Regions from separate parts of the Buttiauxella sp. WJP83 genome, predicted to be linked through region 1. Evidence: predicted binding sites of a transcription regulator. Region 1 holds the regulator's gene; the other holds the start of a gene.
The links. Region 1 encodes LexA, which represses DNA repair genes until DNA is damaged. Its sites were predicted from a motif close to TNCTGTATGTACATACAGNA; they were not measured.
Positions count from the first base shown of each region.

Region 2: OH773_RS12750 (metal-dependent hydrolase) is a predicted target of LexA. The motif match lies at 7,499-7,518, and genes of this name have one in related genera.

Region 1 is NZ_CP110080.1:4,337,739-4,347,037, reverse strand. Features, by position in the region: gene plsB (glycerol-3-phosphate 1-O-acyltransferase PlsB) at 1-1,387, opposite strand, end outside; gene OH773_RS20085 (diacylglycerol kinase) at 1,573-1,941, shown strand; gene lexA (transcriptional repressor LexA) at 2,050-2,658, shown strand; gene dinF (MATE family efflux transporter DinF) at 2,800-4,131, shown strand; gene OH773_RS20070 (CsbD family protein) at 4,275-4,484, shown strand; gene zur (zinc uptake transcriptional repressor Zur) at 4,573-5,088, opposite strand; gene OH773_RS20060 (cupin domain-containing protein) at 5,198-5,701, shown strand; gene OH773_RS20055 (conjugal transfer protein TraF) at 5,869-7,107, shown strand; gene dusA (tRNA dihydrouridine(20/20a) synthase DusA) at 7,200-8,198, shown strand; gene OH773_RS20045 (quinone oxidoreductase) at 8,413-9,299, opposite strand, start outside.
Region 2 is NZ_CP110080.1:2,754,733-2,764,031, reverse strand. Features, by position in the region: gene yddG (aromatic amino acid DMT transporter YddG) at 1-311, opposite strand, end outside; gene nadE (ammonia-dependent NAD(+) synthetase) at 368-1,195, opposite strand; gene osmE (osmotically-inducible lipoprotein OsmE) at 1,460-1,798, shown strand; gene katE (catalase HPII) at 1,851-4,109, opposite strand; gene cedA (cell division activator CedA) at 4,267-4,506, shown strand; gene OH773_RS12760 (tetratricopeptide repeat protein) at 4,548-5,234, opposite strand; gene OH773_RS12755 (L-cystine transporter) at 5,367-6,758, opposite strand; gene OH773_RS12750 (metal-dependent hydrolase) at 6,891-7,481, opposite strand; gene kduD (2-dehydro-3-deoxy-D-gluconate 5-dehydrogenase KduD) at 7,596-8,357, opposite strand; gene hxpB (hexitol phosphatase HxpB) at 8,514-9,182, opposite strand.

The sequences.
Region 1 (9,299 bases):
CGAGGTTACGCAGCTTACTCAGGCCACGTACCATCTGCATGAAACTCTCTTTCTCTTTGGTCGCACCACGCAACTCTTTTGCGTAAGTCCCCACTTCCATTACATGCTCGTAGCCAATGTAAATCGGCACCAATGTAATAGGGCGAGTACCGCCGCGCAGCATTGCCTGAATGGTCATCGACAAGGTGCCGGTTTTCGGGTCGAGCAAACGCCCGGTACGAGAACGACCCCCTTCCACGAAATATTCAACGGAATAGCCACGGCTAAACAGCTCGCCCAGATATTCACGGAACACGGTGGAGTAGAGTTTGCTGCCTTTAAAGGTACGACGGATAAAGAACGCACCGAGGCGGCGGAAAATCGGGCCCGCTGGCCAGAAGTTCAGGTTGATACCCGCCGCGATGTGCGGAGGAACCAGCCCCTGGTGATAAAGCACATAGGACAGCAGCATGTAATCCATGTGGCTGCGATGGCAAGGGACATAAACAATCTCATGACCATCGTGAGCCAACTGGCGCACGCGTTCTGCATTATGAACGTTTATCCCCTGGTACAAGCGGTTCCACGTCAGACTGAGCACGCGGTCGCTCACTCGAATCGCTTCATAAGAGAAGTTGGCGGCAATCTCTTCCATCAGCGCCACAGCGTTTTGCTGTGCTTTTTCATGGGAGATTTTCTTGCTGCGTGCTTCATCTTCGACGGCGCGAGCGATAGCTTTCGATGCCAGAAGTTTATTAAACAGATCCTGACGTACCGGCAAACGCGGCCCGATGGTCGCTAAACGCTGGCGAGCAAAGTGCATACGCGCAACGCGAGCCAATTTCTGAGCGATCTTTTTATCCGTACCGTGCTCGGTGGCCATGTGGCGTAGAGAGACGGGTGGCGAAAAACGCACGAAACTGTCGCGACCAAGCCAGGTAACGGCGAAAAATTTCTGGATGCCGTTCAGCATCTTTAATGGCGGATTAACTTCGCCTTTTTCGCGACCCGGAGAGCGGCCAAACATCACCGAGACCGGCACCATCTGCACATCCAGATTTGGATTGCTGCGGTGCAAGTCGAGGTAATCATGGAACAACTTGATCGACTCTTCTTTCGGCGTGTAATACGTGAATACGCGCGGGCCGCCGTGGATAAAGACGTAACGCGGGAGTACCGCTCCATCAATCTCTAACGGCTGAAGCGGATCGGGTAAGCCATGCGCGAGACATTGTGCGCGCAGCGTTAATAAGTCCGCCTTAGAGTTATACGGCAGCACGTACATTATCGGGCGTGTGGGATCTAAGCCCAGTTCGGCTTGTGGATCTGCCGGAATGGACTTGCTTTTTACCAGAACGCCTAATGGTAAATTAAGTAATTTGTAGTAGATTCTTGGCCAGCCTGACATAAACGATGTAAAGCCTCAGGTTAATAATGCAATTTCGCCGCAAGAATATCAGAATCTCACTCAGATTTCTGTGGCGTTGCGCTTTATACCCGTCATTCTTCAAGTTGTAGCCGTGTTGGCAGCAATTTGAAGAATGACGGGTATAGATAAGTATTGACGCAAATAATTTGAAAAGGTTTCCAAAAATGGCGAGTAACGTCACCGGATTTACCCGTATCATCAAAGCCGCTGGCTATTCATGGAAAGGGCTCAAAGCAGCCTGGATCAACGAAGCTGCGTTCCGTCAGGAAGGCGTTTGTGCCGTAATCGCTATTGCCATTGCCTGTTATTTAGATATCGACCCCATCACCCGTATTCTACTGATTGGTTCTGTCGTGCTGGTTATGATTGTCGAGATCCTCAACAGTGCGATTGAATCCCTTGTTGACCGCGTGGGTACGGATTATCACGAGCTTTCAGGACGCGCCAAGGACATGGGATCAGCTGCTGTGTTAATCGCCATTATCCTCGCAGTGATTACCTGGGTCACACTGCTTTGGCAGCATTTGCGATGATCTTTCCAGAATAGTTAAGTGGCTGGTTTTTTGCTTAATTTGTGGTTCCAAATTCGCCTTTGACTGTATATACTCACAGCATAACTGTATAAACACCCAGGGGGCGGAATGAAAGCGTTAACTACCAGGCAGCAAGAGGTGTTTGATCTTATTCGGGATCATATCAGCCAGACCGGCATGCCACCGACTCGTGCCGAGATTGCTCAACGTCTGGGGTTCCGTTCTCCAAACGCCGCTGAAGAGCACCTAAAAGCACTGGCTCGTAAAGGCGTCATTGAGATTGTCTCTGGTGCGTCGCGCGGTATCCGCTTGCTGGTGGAAGAAGTTACCGGTATTCCGCTGGTTGGGCGTGTTGCTGCAGGTGAGCCACTCTTGGCTCAGCAGCATATCGAAGGCCATTACCAGGTTGATCCATCGCTGTTTAAACCTAATGCCGATTTCTTGCTGCGCGTCAGCGGTATGTCTATGAAAGACATCGGTATTATGGACGGTGATCTGCTCGCGGTGCATAAAACTCAGGATGTGCGTAACGGCCAGGTTGTGGTTGCGCGTATTGATGATGAAGTTACCGTTAAGCGCTTAAAACAGCAGGGCAACGTTGTTCATCTTCTTCCAGAAAATAGCGAGTTTGAACCTATTGTGGTTGACCTGCGCGAACATAACTTCTCCATTGAAGGGTTGGCGGTTGGGGTGATTCGCAACGGCAACTGGCTGTAAAGTTTCTTAAAACTGAAAACCCAAATAATTCAAGTTGCATTGAGGCGGCGAGAAAACGAGTCCCGATGAGCTTACTTGAGTAAGTGATTCGGGTGAGTGAACGCGGCCAACAAAGATGCGGCTTGAAGTATGAAGGGTGGAATGCGATTTTTCTCAACGGCTGACAAAGTACTCTGGCGCCTCGCCTTACCCATGATCTTCTCCAACATCACCGTCCCCTTGCTGGGTCTGGTCGATACGGCAGTCATTGGTCATCTGGACAGCCCTGTCTATCTTGGCGGAGTCGCTATTGGCGCTACGGCAACCAGTTTCCTGTTCATGCTTTTGCTATTCCTGCGCATGAGTACCACGGGCTTAACCGCTCAAGCGTTTGGCGCAAATAATCCCTCGGCGTTAGCTCGTGCACTGGTACAGCCTTTATTGCTGGCGCTGGGCGCAGGCGTTGTGATTATCGCGCTGCGCGATCCCCTCATTTCACTGGCATTACATATTGTTGGCGGTAACCAGGATGTGCTCTGGCAGGCACAGCGTTTTCTTGAGATCCGCTGGCTAAGCGCCCCGGCTTCACTGGCTAACCTGGTCTTACTTGGTTGGCTGTTAGGCGTTCAGTATGCGCGTGCACCGGTTATCTTACTGGTCGTCGGAAACGTGCTGAATATCGTGCTGGATGTGTGGCTGGTGATGGGGTTGCACATGAATGTGCAGGGGGCGGCGTTAGCGACGGTCACTGCGGAATATGCGACATTTATCATCGGGTTGCTGATGGTGAAAAAGGTGATGGGCCTGCGTGGAATCAGCGTAGAGATGCTGATGAAAGCCTGGCGCGGAAACGTTCGGCGTTTACTGGCGCTTAACCGGGACATTATGTTGCGCTCGCTGTTGCTGCAGGTGTGTTTCGCATCAGTGACGATTTTTGGCGCACGGTTAGGCAGCGAAATCGTTGCGGTAAACGCGGTGCTGATGACGTTGCTGACCTTCACCGCCTATGCGCTTGATGGGTTTGCTTACGCTGTTGAAGCCCATTCGGGGCAGGCATTTGGTGCGAAAAATCGAGGCCAATTGCTGGAGGTGTGGGGAGCAGCCTGTCGCCAGGCGGGATTGGTCGCGTTAGCTTTTGCCATAGTGTATGCACTGTTTGGCGAGAACATTGTTTCGCTCCTGACATCAATCCCTGAATTGCAGCGCCAGGCCGATCGCTATTTGCATTGGCAGATAGTTTTACCGGTGGTGGGCGTCTGGTGCTATTTGCTTGATGGCATGTTTATTGGCGCAACACGTGGTGCAGAAATGCGAAACAGTATGGCCGTTGCGGCTCTTGGCTTTGGATTAACCTTGTTCACCGTGCCCTGGTTGGGCAACCATGGGTTATGGCTTTCGCTGGCGGTGTTTCTTGCACTACGAGGTTTGTCATTGGGGTGGATCTGGCGTCGTCATTGGCGTCACAACACCTGGTTTGAACACGTGCATGGTTAAAGATTCTTAGTTTTTCCGCCACTGCCGCATCCTTAACTACAATTGTTATCACGTCCAGCAGATAAGAGTGGTTTTAGCCAAACGGCAGCACTCGGACGTTGTTAACTTTTAGCAGTTTTTTAGCGAACGTTGAGGAGACTATTATGAATAAAGACGAAATCGGCGGTAACTGGAAACAGTTCAAAGGCACAGTGAAAGAAAAATGGGGCAAACTGACGGATGACGACATGACCGTCATCGAAGGGAAGCGCGATCAGCTAGTCGGTAAAATCCAGGAACGCTATGGATACGCCCAAGAACAGGCAGAGAAAGAAGTCGTTGATTGGGAAAAACGTAACGATTACCGCTGGTAATCTCATCCCTCAGATGTGTTAACTCTCTAAATCTGCCCTGGTACATGGAAGTACCGATTCTTCCCCAGTCTAATCTTCTAAATTCGTATTAGCGTGATTTTTTCTTCGACTGAATAGTGTGGTCATGCCCGCATGCTTCGGGATGGTTGCAGGCTTCAACTTCTGCGCAAGCGCTGCATAAACCATGCGCCTCAATGACATTATGATGCAGAGCAAATCCTAACTGGGCAGCCAATTGATGCATGATATCTTCAACGTCTTGCGCACCATGTTCCTTCACCGCTCCACATCTGTCGCAAATAAACATCGCTGATGAGTGCGTTGGCTGATCAAACAGATGGCACAAAACATAGCTGTTGGTTGACTCAACGCGATGCACAAAGCCTTGTTCAAGAAGAAAATCGAGAGCACGATACACCGTCGGAGGTTTTGCTTGTGGTTCACTGGCACGCAATAAATCCAGCAAATCATAAGCGCTGATTGCACCCGCTTGTTGCGTCAGTAAACGCAGCACTTCCAGGCGTTGTGGCGTCAGGCGCACATTACGCTGCTCGCATAGTTTTTCAGCCTGCGCTAACACGTTTTGTGAAGTCGTGATGTCCATCAGCATTCCCCTGTAGATTAGCCCTACACTCTATCACAACGCGCAAAAAACGCCGAGTGGTGCACCATTCTGGCTGCATCCTTTTGAGATGACTATCCCGGAGTTTGTTATGAATAAACCTGATTGCATACGCCACTGGAAAGACCTGGAAGGTGAAGATGATTCAACTTATCCAGACAGCGCTGAACTGTTTTCTATTGGCGCGCCGCTGGCTCGCAAACTCGGGCTAACACGCCTGGGGATCCACCATGAGCGTCTGTTGCCCGGTCGCCGGACGTCCTACCCGCATGCGGAAAGTAGCGAGGAAGAATTTGCTTATGTTCTGGAAGGGCATCCGCAGGTATGGATCAATGGTCATCTTTACCCGCTTGAGCCGGGTGATAGCGTTGGCTTTCCGTCAGGAACCGGCATTTGTCATACGTTCATCAACAATACAGAACATGAAGTCAGGTTGCTGATTGTGGGTGAAGCCAACAAAGCTGAAAATCGAATTTATTACCCGCTAAACGCGAGCTATGCCGCACAACGGCAGGACCGCTGGATTGATCACCCGCCACAATTTTTCGGTCCACATGACGGACATCCTTCACGGAAACCAAACGGTAAACTATAAGTATATGTATAGGGATTAAATAAATATAACCCGTTGGATTAATGCGGGTTTTTATTTGGGTGAAAACACCCGCTTTGAGTCTTTTCTTCACGGCATTAACCACTTTTGTCAGCTTAGTTCTGGCAAGAGGCGATTCATCAATCGGAAGTAAGACGGGCGGGTAGAGAATGATAAAAACCAGAGTTTTGGTGGCGGCAAACGTCGCCTTTTTCTTTGCGGCAAATACGGCTAATGCGGCAGGGACATGGACGGAATCACGCAATGATGCGATGGGCGGCACCGGCGTTGCATCATCTAGGTGGAGCAGTGCGGTACTGATTAACCCCGCTTTGCTCACCAGAAGCCAGGAGGGGGATAACGTCGGACTCATCATTCCTTCAGTGGGTGTGCAAATGACAGACCCCCATAACCTCCAGGATAATATCGACGACATCAGTAACATGGTTGAGGATTATCTCGATTTCTCGGAAATTCCGTTACCACAACTGATCCGTAACCCTTCGTTGTATCGTGAATTGCAAAGCAGTGCAGCTGACCTTGCCGGGCAATTGCGAGATGTCAGAGGGGAAGAGGCTCGTGCGAAAGCGGGCGGTTCTCTCGCGGTGAGTATCCCAAATGCCGTTTTGCCGTTTGCGTTTGTGGCGAAAGTTTATGGGACCGCCAGAGTTACGTCAGATATCACTCAGCACGATCTTGATTATCTTGATGGGATCGCTAATGGAACCGTGATCCCGAATCCTGACGACCTGCAAAACTTCACCTCAAAAGGCTTTGGCCGTGCGGCTGTTGTCTCGGATTACGGTGTTGCAGTGGCGCACAAATTTGATGTTGGCGGGGTGCCTGTTTCGGTAGGAGTTACGCCAAAGCTTCAATATACCTGGTTGTATAACTACAGCACCTCGGTTTATCAGTACAAGAAAGATGATTTCACTGACAGCCGCTATCGAAACTCCGACACGGGTTTTAACATCGATGCAGGGTTGGCGGCAGACTTTGGTGATTCCTGGACCATAGGGTTAAGTGGGCAAAATCTGGTGTCTCGTGATATCGATACGAAAGTGATTGATGGTTTTAAAGATACCTACCAAATTCGCCCATTGGTCACTACCGGCATCGCCTGGCACAGCGATTTGCTGGTATTGACGACCGATGTTGATCTCACCGAAACCAAAAACTTCAAGAGTGAAGATAACTCACAATTTGCGGGCATTGGCGCGGAAATAACGCCGCTCCCGTGGCTTGCGGTGCGTGCGGGTTATCGTGCGGATATGCGCTCCACTGAAAGTAATGTCTTTACCGGCGGTGTGGGGTTCGCCCCGCTCGACCTGGTTCATGTTGATCTCATGGGCTTGTATGGCCAGGACGAAACCTGGGGGGCGGGTGTCCAGATGGGTATGACGTTCTGATTTTATCCAGCGGTCGGGCAACGCGTGCTGACCGCTGGATTATGCTATAGTAGCGACCCTTTTTTAACCGTAGCCCGATAACGCCAGTGCCTATGTCCTCACAAATAAACCAGACTCCCTTCCAGCCACATCGTTTTTCCATAGCGCCGATGCTTGACTGGACTGACCGCCACTGCCGCTATTTTTTGCGTCAGCTATCAAGCCAGACACTGCTGTACACCGAAATGGTGACAACCGGTGCGATCATCCATGGCAAAGGGGACTATCTGGCTTACAGCGAGGACGAGCATCCTGTCGCGTTGCAACTGGGTGGCAGCGATCCGGCGGCTTTGGCGCAGTGCGCGAAACTGGCTGAAGCGCGCGGCTATGACGAAATCAATCTCAATGTGGGTTGTCCGTCCGATCGCGTACAAAACGGTATGTTCGGCGCATGTTTGATGGCTGATGCACAGCGGGTGGCCGATTGCATCAAAGCGATGCGCGACGTGGTTTCTATTCCTGTCACCGTCAAAACACGTATCGGCATTGATGATCAGGACAGCTACGAATTCCTGTGTGATTTTATCGGTACGGTCGCCGGGAAGGGCGAATGTGAGATGTTTATTATCCATGCGCGTAAAGCCTGGCTTTCTGGATTAAGCCCGAAAGAAAACCGTGAAATTCCGCCGCTGGATTATCCGCGCGTATATCAACTTAAGCGTGATTTCCCGAATCTGACGATGGCCATCAACGGTGGCATCAAATCACTGGAAGAGGCAAAAGCCCATCTGGAACATATGGATGGTGTCATGGTTGGGCGTGAAGCCTATCAAAATCCAGGCCTGCTGACGGCAGTTGACCGCGAGATTTTTGGCATCAATACGCCGGAAGTCGATACGGTTGCTGCGGTTCGTGCCATGTATCCCTACATCGAACGCGAGTTGGCTAATGGAACCTATCTGGGTCATGTAACTCGCCACATGCTGGGCTTATTCCAGGGGATCCCTGGTGCACGCCAATGGCGTCGTTATCTAAGTGAAAACGCGCATAAAGCGGGTGCCGGAATTGATGTGGTTGAGCACGCTTTGTCACTGGTCGCGGATAAGCGCTAACTTTTGTCCGCAATAACCGTGCAAATTGCTCAGGTATTGCGGAGTTGATCACAACCTTGCATCTTTTTGGCTAAGTTTGCAGGGTGTGGCGTATCAATCATTTACCAAACCTGACATTATTACCGTGTTGCGAAACAAGAATTCATCGTGCTGTACCCTACACACAGCGCGAACAAAAAAAAGAATGGGCTTCCCTCGGGAAGCCCAAATTCTTTTATGGAATCAGCAAGCTAGAGCCTTGTGTGCTTCGGCTCTCCAGCGTTTGATGTGCCAGGGCTGCATCGCTCAGGGCAAACTTCTGGCTTTCAGCCACATCCACTTTGATAACCCCGCTGGCAATCAGTGAGAACAGCTCATGGCAGGCTTCTTCCAGCTCTTCACGCGTAGTCACATAACCATTTAATGACGGACGAGTAACATATAGCGAGCCTTTCTGGTTTAAGATCCCCAGATTCACACCCGTCACGGGGCCAGATGAGTTACCAAAACTCACCATCAATCCCTGGCGTTGCAGGCAATCTAATGACGCCTCCCAGGTATCTTTCCCTACCGAGTCATAAACCACCGCCACTTTTTTGCCCGCGGTCAGTTCTTTGACGCGTTCTGCAAGATTCTCTTCGCGATAGTTAATGGTCTGCCAGGCTCCCGCCTTTTTGGCGCTGTCGGCTTTTTGCGCCGACCCTACCGTACCAATCAGTTTTGCACCCAGCGCCTTGGCCCATTGGCAAGCGATAAGCCCAACACCACCGGCGGCGGCATGGAACAAGAAAACTTCGTTGGCTTTGATATTGTAGGTTTTACGCAATAAATAATAGACCGTCAGACCTTTAAGGAAAGACGCCGCGGCTTGTTCAAAAGAGATGGCATTGGGTAGTTTTGCGGCTTTATCCGCCGGCACGTTATGAACGCTGCTGTATGCCCCAAGCCCGGATTGTGCGTAGACAACACGATCGCCGACTTTAAGATGCGTGACGGCACTGCCCACTTTACTCACCACGCCTGCCGCTTCGGTACCCAGGCCACTTGGCAACATCGGTGGCGGATACAAACCGCTGCGAATATAGGTATCAATGTAGTTGATACCAATCGCTTTGTTTTCAA
Region 2 (9,299 bases), 1.6 Mb from region 1:
CACAAATAGTTAATCATCCCCAGTTCCAGCGATTGGCTGCGGCTGTTTGCCAGCCCAATAGCTAATGCGAGACAGATTTCATAGGAGACAAATAAAGCGCCGCCACTCCATAAATAGCGGGTCGGGATTTCACGTATTTTGGGTAATCCGCGCGCCAGACACAGGCATAAGGCGCTTACGGTGTAAATGAGAGCAGCGCCACCTACGGGGCCAAAATGTTCGCTGATACTGCGTAATAAACCAACCGAGGTGCTCCAGAGGAGGATCGCCAGCAAGCCAAAAAGCGTGGCGCGTTTTGCAGGGTTATCCATGTCATTCTCAAATATGTCGGGTGGATGAGGGGGAGCGACACCCACCCGATGAGGTTCTACTTCTTCCAGAAATCGTCAAACACCGTAATCGGTGTGCGACGTTTGTGCTCAGTTTTCAGATACCAGCCTTCGATGATTTTGCTGGTGGATTCATCCAGAGTTTTACCTTCCAGATAATCGTCAATCTGTTCGTAAGTGACACCGAGCGCGGCTTCGTCAGGCAGAGAAGGGCGATCATCTTCCAGATCCGCCGTTGGAGCTTTCTGATAGAGGTGCTCCGGGCAGCCCAGGGTTTTGAGCAGCGCTTTACCCTGACGTTTGTTCAGACGGAAGATTGGGTTGATATCAGTCCCGCCATCGCCATATTTGGTGAAGAACCCGGTCACCGCTTCAGCACCGTGGTCCGTGCCGACCACTACGCCTTTGGTCATGCCCGCAATGCTGTACTGGGCTTTCATACGTTCGCGAGCTTTCTCATTGCCACGAATGAAATCGCTTAACTCAATGCCCGCGCTGCGTAGCGCGTGTTCACTAGCCAACACTGAGCCTTTAATGTTCACGGTTAACACGCGATCGGGCTGGATAAAGGTGATTGCATCCTGGCAGTCTTGTTCGTCAGCCTGCACACCAAACGGCAAACGTACCGCGATAAACTGGTAGCTGTCGTCACCGGTTTCGTCGCGCAGTTCATTGATAGCCAGTTGGCAAAGTTTGCCTGTCAGAGTGGAGTCCTGGCCGCCGCTGATACCCAATACCAGGGACTTAATAAACGGATATCTTTTCAGATACGACTTCAGAAAATCGACGCTGACACGGATTTCGTGCTGCGGGTCGATCTGTGGTTTAACCCCTAATGCCTGGATAATCTCTTGTTGCAGAGCCATTTAACCCTCCGGTTACGGTGTACCTGCGCGCGCAGGTAGCAAAAGTCAGATTTGTTAAAACTACCCGTTTGTCGGTAAAACGACAAGACTCATGCGCATGTATGGAATCATTTGGTGTGATTTAGAGCGTTCTGGAGCTAACCCGGTGTTTTGTTTAATAATCCTAAAAATTATTCATTTGGCTTGGTTAGTTGAAAAAACCTCTTTTCTATTCCACGCTTAATGAACACGCTTGAGCAATACCCTGAAAAACGAGGATAAAATATGAACAAGAATTTTGCAGGATTTTTAAGTGCAGCAGCGGTGATGACAATGCTTGCGGGTTGTACGGCGTATGACCGTACCAAAGATCAGGTGGCGACGCCTGTGGTTAAAGATGTGAAAAAAGGCATGAGCCGTGAGCAAGTGCAGCAGATTGCGGGTAAACCTTCTTCAGAAGTGACCATGATTCACGCGCGCGGTACTTGCCAGACCTATATTCTTGGCCAGCGCGAAGGCAAAACTGAAACCTACTTCGTTGCTCTTGATGAAACCGGCCATGTGATGAATTCCGGTTATCAGTCTTGTGCGGAATACGATACTGACCCGCAAACGAAAAAGTAATTTCTCTTTAAGTAAAAAAAGCCGCCACCTAACCGTGGCGGCTTTTTTGTGTCTATGCAGGAATATGACTGACCTTGTTACTGCGCGACCAGACGCGGTGCGCGGCGAGATGTTGCAGGAAATCATCGGTAAATGTGCTTGTGACAGTGTCACCTTCAACCACACCTTCCTCTCCCTGGCTATCAATACCCAGCTTAGATTTAAACTGTCGGGCATCGCCTGCAAGGCCGATGACTTTTAAGTGCTTATAGGCTTCCATTAAATAATAAGTGGCATCGCCATTATTTAAAATGGAGCTGATGTCGCCTCCCGGGACGATCACCGCATCGACGCTGACCGACGGCGAACCGGTGAACGTGGCTCCTATCGGCAGCAAGGAGCCATCGTCAGCGCTAGCATCGCCCAGACGCGAGAACAACAGTTTGCTGTGGACACCCTGGGCTTTCAGCGCCTGCATTGTCGCCAGCACATCCGCCGCATTTGCATTTTCACTGAGTAGAATCGCCACGACTCTGCCTTTCACTGAGCCGCTTGGCACCGCATACAGGCTTAGGCTCGGGTCTTTCTTCAGGCCATTAACATCTTTGGGTGGCGCAACGTGCATCTGCTCATCGGAAAGCTCAATACCGAGATTTTCTGCAACGGGTTGTGCCAGCGAAATATCAATGTGTGTCAGATGGTCCAGCACTCTTTCGCGGATGTAGGGTCGCGCCACTTTGGATAATTCGAAGCTAAAAGCGCTGATAATATGTTGCTGCTCGACAGGCGTTTGGCTTTGCCAGAACAGCCGGGGTTGCGAGTAATACTCACCAAAGGATGGGCTACGCTCGCGAATTTTATGCCCCTCAACCCGAGTCTGATAACTCTCAAAACCGCCACGTTTTGGCCCCGGCGGCGTTTCGCGTGGCCAGTTATCGTTGATGGAGTTAGGTTCGTAGTTGGCAGGATTACTGTCGATATCCATTCGGTGCATGCCATCACGCTGGAAATTGTGATACGGGCAGACTGGGCGGTTAATCGGGATTTCATGGAAATTCGGGCCACCCAGGCGGCTGATTTGCGTATCGGTATAAGAGAATAAACGCCCCTGTAATAACGGGTCATTACTGAAATCCAACCCCGGGACGATATGACCTGGATGGAATGCCGCTTGTTCGTTTTCGGCGAAGAAATTATCCGGGTTACGATTGAGCGTCATTTTGCCCACCAGATGGACGGGAACCAGCTCTTCCGGGATCAGTTTGGTCGGGTCTAACAGATCGAAATCGTATTTAAACTCATCTTCTTCAGGGATTAATTGCAGCCCCAATTCGTATTCCGGGAAATCGCCCGCTTCAATAGATTCCCAAAGATCACGGCGGTGGAAATCCGGATCGCGCCCCGTCAGCTTTTGCGATTCATCCCACACCAGCGATGCTTTACCGGCGGTGGGTTTCCAGTGGAAACGCACGAAGGTGGCTTTGCCTTCGGCATTAATCATCCTGAAGGTATGAATACCGAACCCTTCCATGGTGCGATAGCTGCGTGGAAGACCACGGTCAGACATCGCCCAGATGACGTTGTGCAGCGTTTCGGGTTGCAGTGACACATAATCCCAGAAAGTGTCGTGCGCACTGCCACCTTGCGGTATTGCCCAGTGTGGCTCGGGTTTAACGGCGTGGACGAAATCAGGGAATTTATGGGCATCCTGAATAAAGAATACCGGGGTGTTGTTACCGACTAAATCGAAAATGCCTTCTTCGGTATAGAATTTGGTCGCAAATCCGCGGATATCACGTACGGTGTCGGCAGAGCCTGCACCGCCTTGTACAGTCGAAAATCGCACGAATACCGGCGTGATTTTATCAGGGTCCGATAGAAAATCCGCTTTGGTGACTTCCGCCAAATTTTTGTAGGGCTGGAAGTAACCGTGAGCCGCCGAACCCCGCGCATGTACGATACGCTCGGGGATACGCTCATGGTCGAAATGGGTGATTTTTTCCCGCAGGATAAAATCTTCCAGAAGCGTAGGCCCGCGCGTACCGGCGCGCAGTGAATTTTGGTCATCGGCAATCCGCACACCCTGATTGGTCGTCAGCGGGAAGTTTTCACCATCCTTGCGGTGCACATCGAGCGATTTTAGTTTTTCGTTGGAGGTATCCGGGCTTTTATAACTGCCTGCAGCAGTGGGTTGTGCTCCAGGAGGCGTGGGTACAGTGGAAGGGCGGTGAGATCCATCTTCAGGAGCCAGAGAATCCATACCGGGCCTGGATTCGTTGGCGTCATGTATTGGTGCGCTGTGACTTAACGGATGTTTATCGTGCGTCGACATTGAGCTCATCTCCTGTTTTAGTCCTGCGATAACGATGCTTTGGACAGTCAAAACATCTTTAACTATAGGTCAAGAGCTTCTCAACACGAGACGCGGAGGGCGATTCTCCGCTATCATAGTGACGTTGTTCATCAATTCAGTTCTGATTCGATTGCCTATGAAACCTTTGCGCCAACCAAATACTCGTCCCGTTATTACGTATCAACCGCGTGTTGAACCTGCGCCGCCGGCTCAAGCCTTGCGAGCTGAAGGGTTTAAGGATGTGTGGATTTTACGTAATCGCTATGTGGCTTTTGTGCTGGTGGGGGATGCGTTCCGCCAGTCACCGCCCTTTACGTTGCCGGAGTCCGCACAACGTTGGGCGATGCAGGTAAGAAATGAAAATGACATTCTCTGATATTTTTGTCGTCTTTCCAGACGGTATCCAGGATGGCGGGATTACCCGCCGTTACTGATTTGATCAAACATTTCGCAGCCGGTATCAAATCCTTCTGTGCAGCTTACATTCAGCCACTGCAATGCTCTTTGCTTATTGGCTGTAATAAAGCCTTTCTCACCGTTTAAAAACAGCATGCCGGCCCAGTATTCGGCATAACCCGTACGAGAAATCGCCGAGCTGCGCTTAAACCAGAATGTCGCCTTTTCATCGTCCTGTGCAATACCCACGCCGTTGGCGTAGAGCAAACCGTAGAACATCTGTGCATCGACCGCAGAATCACTTTCGATATCTTGTGAGGCACTTTCCAGCAGCTTCATTGCTTTAGGGTAGTCAGGTGTACCCGCTTGGGTGTTAACCAGAATACGCGCAAGCGTCACATTACCTATTTTACTGCCACGCTCAACCGCTTGTTCGGCGAGTGATTTCGCTTGCTGATAATCCGCAGCGTTAGGGTCCTGAATTTTCAACTGTGCCAGAAGTGCCAGTGCATCTGCATCTCCTTGAGCCGCTGATTTAGCCGCCCAACTTTCGGCCTGCTGGTATTCACCCGCACTAAACAGCGTGTCGGCAAGATAAAACTGGGCACGACTGTCTCCTTCCTGCGCATGTTGCAGATAAGGACTATCAGGTGTTTCAGCCCACGCCGATGAGACGCAGAACAACAACAGAATACAAAGTCGTTTCATAGAGATAAGGGATCCGTAGAGAGCTAAAGTTTTGGCCCCCTATGCGGGAGCTCTAAATTATAAATAAAAAAACGGCCCCTTGTTGAAAGGAGCCGTTTATTGTCGCAGATTCTGTAGTGATTTTGCTACTGGTTAGCGATGCGCCAGCTCAGCTTCTTCATCACTATTAAGCACTTCTTTATCAGTTTGTTTCATCAACTGACTCGTGATGGTACCTGCTGTCATCGAACCGCTAACGTTCAGTGCGGTACGACCCATATCGATAAGTGGCTCAACCGAAATCAACAGCGCAACGAGCGTAACAGGCAAGCCCATGGCTGGCAGGACAATCAGCGCCGCGAAGGTTGCGCCACCGCCCACACCGGCAACGCCTGCGGAGCTTACGGTAACAATCCCAACCAGCGTAGCAATCCAGACGGGATCCAACGGGTTGATACCGACAGTCGGTGCGACCATCACGGCCAGCATCGCTGGATACAGACCGGCACAGCCATTCTGACCGATAGTTGCCCCAAAGGACGCCGCAAAGCTTGCGATGGACTCAGGCACACCCAGGCGGCGAGTTTGCGCTTCAACGTTCAATGGAATGCTGGCTGCGCTGGAGCGGCTGGTGAAAGCGAAGGTCAGAACCGGCCATACTTTACGGAAGTATTTCAACGGGCTGACACCATTGACGGCCAGCAATACCGCATGCACACCGAACATAATGGCCAGGCCGAGGTATGAAGCCACCACGAAGCTGCCCAGTTTAATGATGTCTTGCAGGTTTGAACCGGCAACGACTTTGGTCATCAGTGCCAGAACACCGTATGGCGTCAGTTGCATCACCAGGCGCACAAGTTTCATGACCCAGCTTTGAAGTGTGTCAATCGCAACCAGAACACGTTCGCCTTTTGGCGCATCGTCTTTCAGCAATTTCAGTGCGGCCACGCCGAGGAAGGCGGCGAAAATCACGACGCTGATGATCGACGTTGGATTAGCACCAGTCAGGTCAGCAAACGGGTTTTTCGGTACGAAAGATAAAATCAGCTGCGGTACGCTGAGGTCGGCAACTTTGCCCACATAAGTCGTTTCAATCGCGCTCAGACGTGCAGTTTCTGCAGTTCCCTGAACAAGGCCTTCTGCGGTCAGACCAAACAAGTTAGTCACCAACACACCGACCAGTGCGGAAATCAATGTGGTGAACAGCAGTGTCCCGATGGTCAGTACGCTGATTTTGCCCAAAGACGAGGCATTATGCAGACGCGCAACAGCACTCAGAATTGAGGCAAATACCAATGGCATAACAATCATTTGCAGCAACTGAACATAGCCGTTACCGACAACGTTAAACCACTGAATAGATTGTTTCAGTACCGGGCTGTCTTCGCCATAAATGGTGTGCAGGGCAAGGCCAAAGACGACGCCAATCACCAGACCAAGCAGTACTTTCTTCGCCAGACTCCACTGTTTGTGGCGGGTTTGCGCCAGCAACAGCAGCAGAATAACGAACACGATAACGTTCGCTATAAGTGGAAAATTCATCCCGTATCTCCTGAGTGTATTTTAAGCAGGTGGACTGATTGCCACCTTTATGCTGCAAATCGTACCAGAAGCTCAGAACGAGTCTTATATTCAAAAGGAATTGATTATTACCATTTGAGCTATTTCGTCTAATTATTGTTCCAGGTGGTTACTTAAAAAACTATTAAAGGTCATTTGCAGAGAAATTATCATGTGCGATGACCAGCGCACGGCACTGTTATCGGGCACACTTTGTGGCATCCACACCGCCAGGCCAAAAAACACCATGCACAAGGCGCGTTCAAGTTGATTGCCTTTTTGCGGCCTGATAATGGGAAAACGGAACCGCCAGCGGCAAGGCCAAAGTAACGGCACACCGGCAGGGGTGAGCATATCCGCAAGAATATGACTCAAGTAACCTAACACCATGCCCTGAAGGGCGTCGGCGGGAATAACCCAGGTTTCGGGAACTTTGAGATAGAACAGCGCGAGACTCGCGAATACGGCGAATAAACTGTGCGTAAACCCCCGATGGCCGCAGGCGCGAGCGATCGGTTTAGAAATCCAGGGCAAGCGTTGGCCGAGAAATGACTTTGGGTGGTCAATATCAGGTAGCAAACACGTCAGGATGGCTGATGGCACAATATGCCACCAGTCCCCTTGAGCAAGCACAGGCGTGAGTTCGGCGTTTTTAGCGAATACTGCACAGGCAATGGAAAAAAGAAGGTGACCTTCCGCCGTCATGATACTACCTGGATGAAAACTGTCGATTCATACAGTATAGGGATTTTATACAGTAGACGGAAGAGGTGACGGCGTAACATTTTACTACCGCCGGATTCCCCGACGGCATGATGTTTAGCGGGCTAGCCAGCCTCCGTCGACGGCAACCGTGTAGCCATTGACATAATCGGAAGCGCGAGAGGCGAGAAACACAATTGGCCCTTGCAGGTCACCAGGAAGCCCCCATCGACCAGCAGGAATACGGTCGAGGATTTCCTGGCTGCGTACATCGTCGTCACGCAGTTGTTGAGTATTGTTGGTTGCCATGTATCCTGGCGCGATAGCATTCACATTAATATTATGTTGTGCCCATTCATTCGCCAGTAGCCGCGTCACGCCGAGCACAGCGCTTTTGGATGCGGTATAAGAAGGGACTCTGATTCCGCCCTGGAATGACAGCATGGATGCGATGTTAATGATCTTGCCGCCATGGCCTTGTTTAATGAATTGCTTTGCGACCGCCTGAGAGAGAAAGAACACCGATTTAATGTTCAGGTTCATGACGTCGTCCCAGTTTTTCTCGCTAAATTCTAGTGCATCTTCCCGGCGAATAGTTCCCGCGTTATTCACGAGAATATCTATTTTCCCCATCCCTGCGACTGCCTGCGCGATAATCTCAGGGATCGCGTCTTGTTGGCTTAAATCTGCCTGTATGGCGAGAAAACGACGATCCAAATCCTGTACTTTTTGCGCCGTTTCATGTGGGATTTTGCGGCTTACACTGACGATGTTACAACCTGCCTCGGCAAGCCCTATTGCCATTCCCTGACCCAGGCCTGTGTCACAACCCGTGACGATAGCGACTTTGCCTTGCAGATTAAAAGCATCGAGAATCATAAGTTACCCCGGTATCCGGAAAAGCGCCGTTGCGCATGTCTGTATAGAGTAGATACCGGAGAGGGGAAACTCAAATATTTATGAAATAACGTTTTAAAAAATTTGATGCGGATATGATTTTGAAACAGATGCGGGGGGGGCCCCGCATCTTTATCACTAGCCAATCAGATGTTCGGCGCGCAATTCAGTCAGCGAGTTCAGTTTCGCATTCGCCAGACACCAGCGTACGTCGTCGCGGTTTTCTTCCGCGGGAACCACAATAGAACGCATGCGTGCGGCTTTGGTCGCAATCATGCCATTCACTGAATCTTCAAGAGTGACACAAGCCAGAGGATCGATGCCCAGTTTAGTGGCGGCGTCTAAGTAAACCTGCGGATGCGGCTTGCTGTAAGGCAGATGTTCCGCCGAGGCGATAGCATCAAACTGAGAACGTAAGTCGAACATTTCCAGCACGCGCTCAAGCATATGCAGAGGTGAGGCGGAGGCTAACCCGACTTTCAGCCCTTGTGCTTTACATAAGGCGATGGCTTCACGCACGCCGGGCAAGAGTGGTTGAGTCTCTTCTATCAGGGCAATGGCGCGATTAATCACGCGCTGAGTGACTTCTTCGCGCGTCGGGCCTTGCCAGGGTTGGCGGGCAAACCACAGTTCTACGACCAGATCGATACGCAAACCGAGTGTATCAGGCAGTTCAGAACGTCGGGAAATATCCACGCCGATACTGGCGAGCACATCCAGCTCAGCCTTGTCCCATAACGGTTCAGAATCAATCAACAAACCGTCCATATCAAAAATCGCAGCTAAAATTTGGCGCGTAACAGCCATTTATTGACTCCTGTCTTTGAGGTATTACAGATAAGATCACCTATCTTTAACTGGAAATCCTGGCTGTTGCCACTGGTTTGTGAAAATCGCCCGTAAAGCTCAGGCGAAATCACCCCA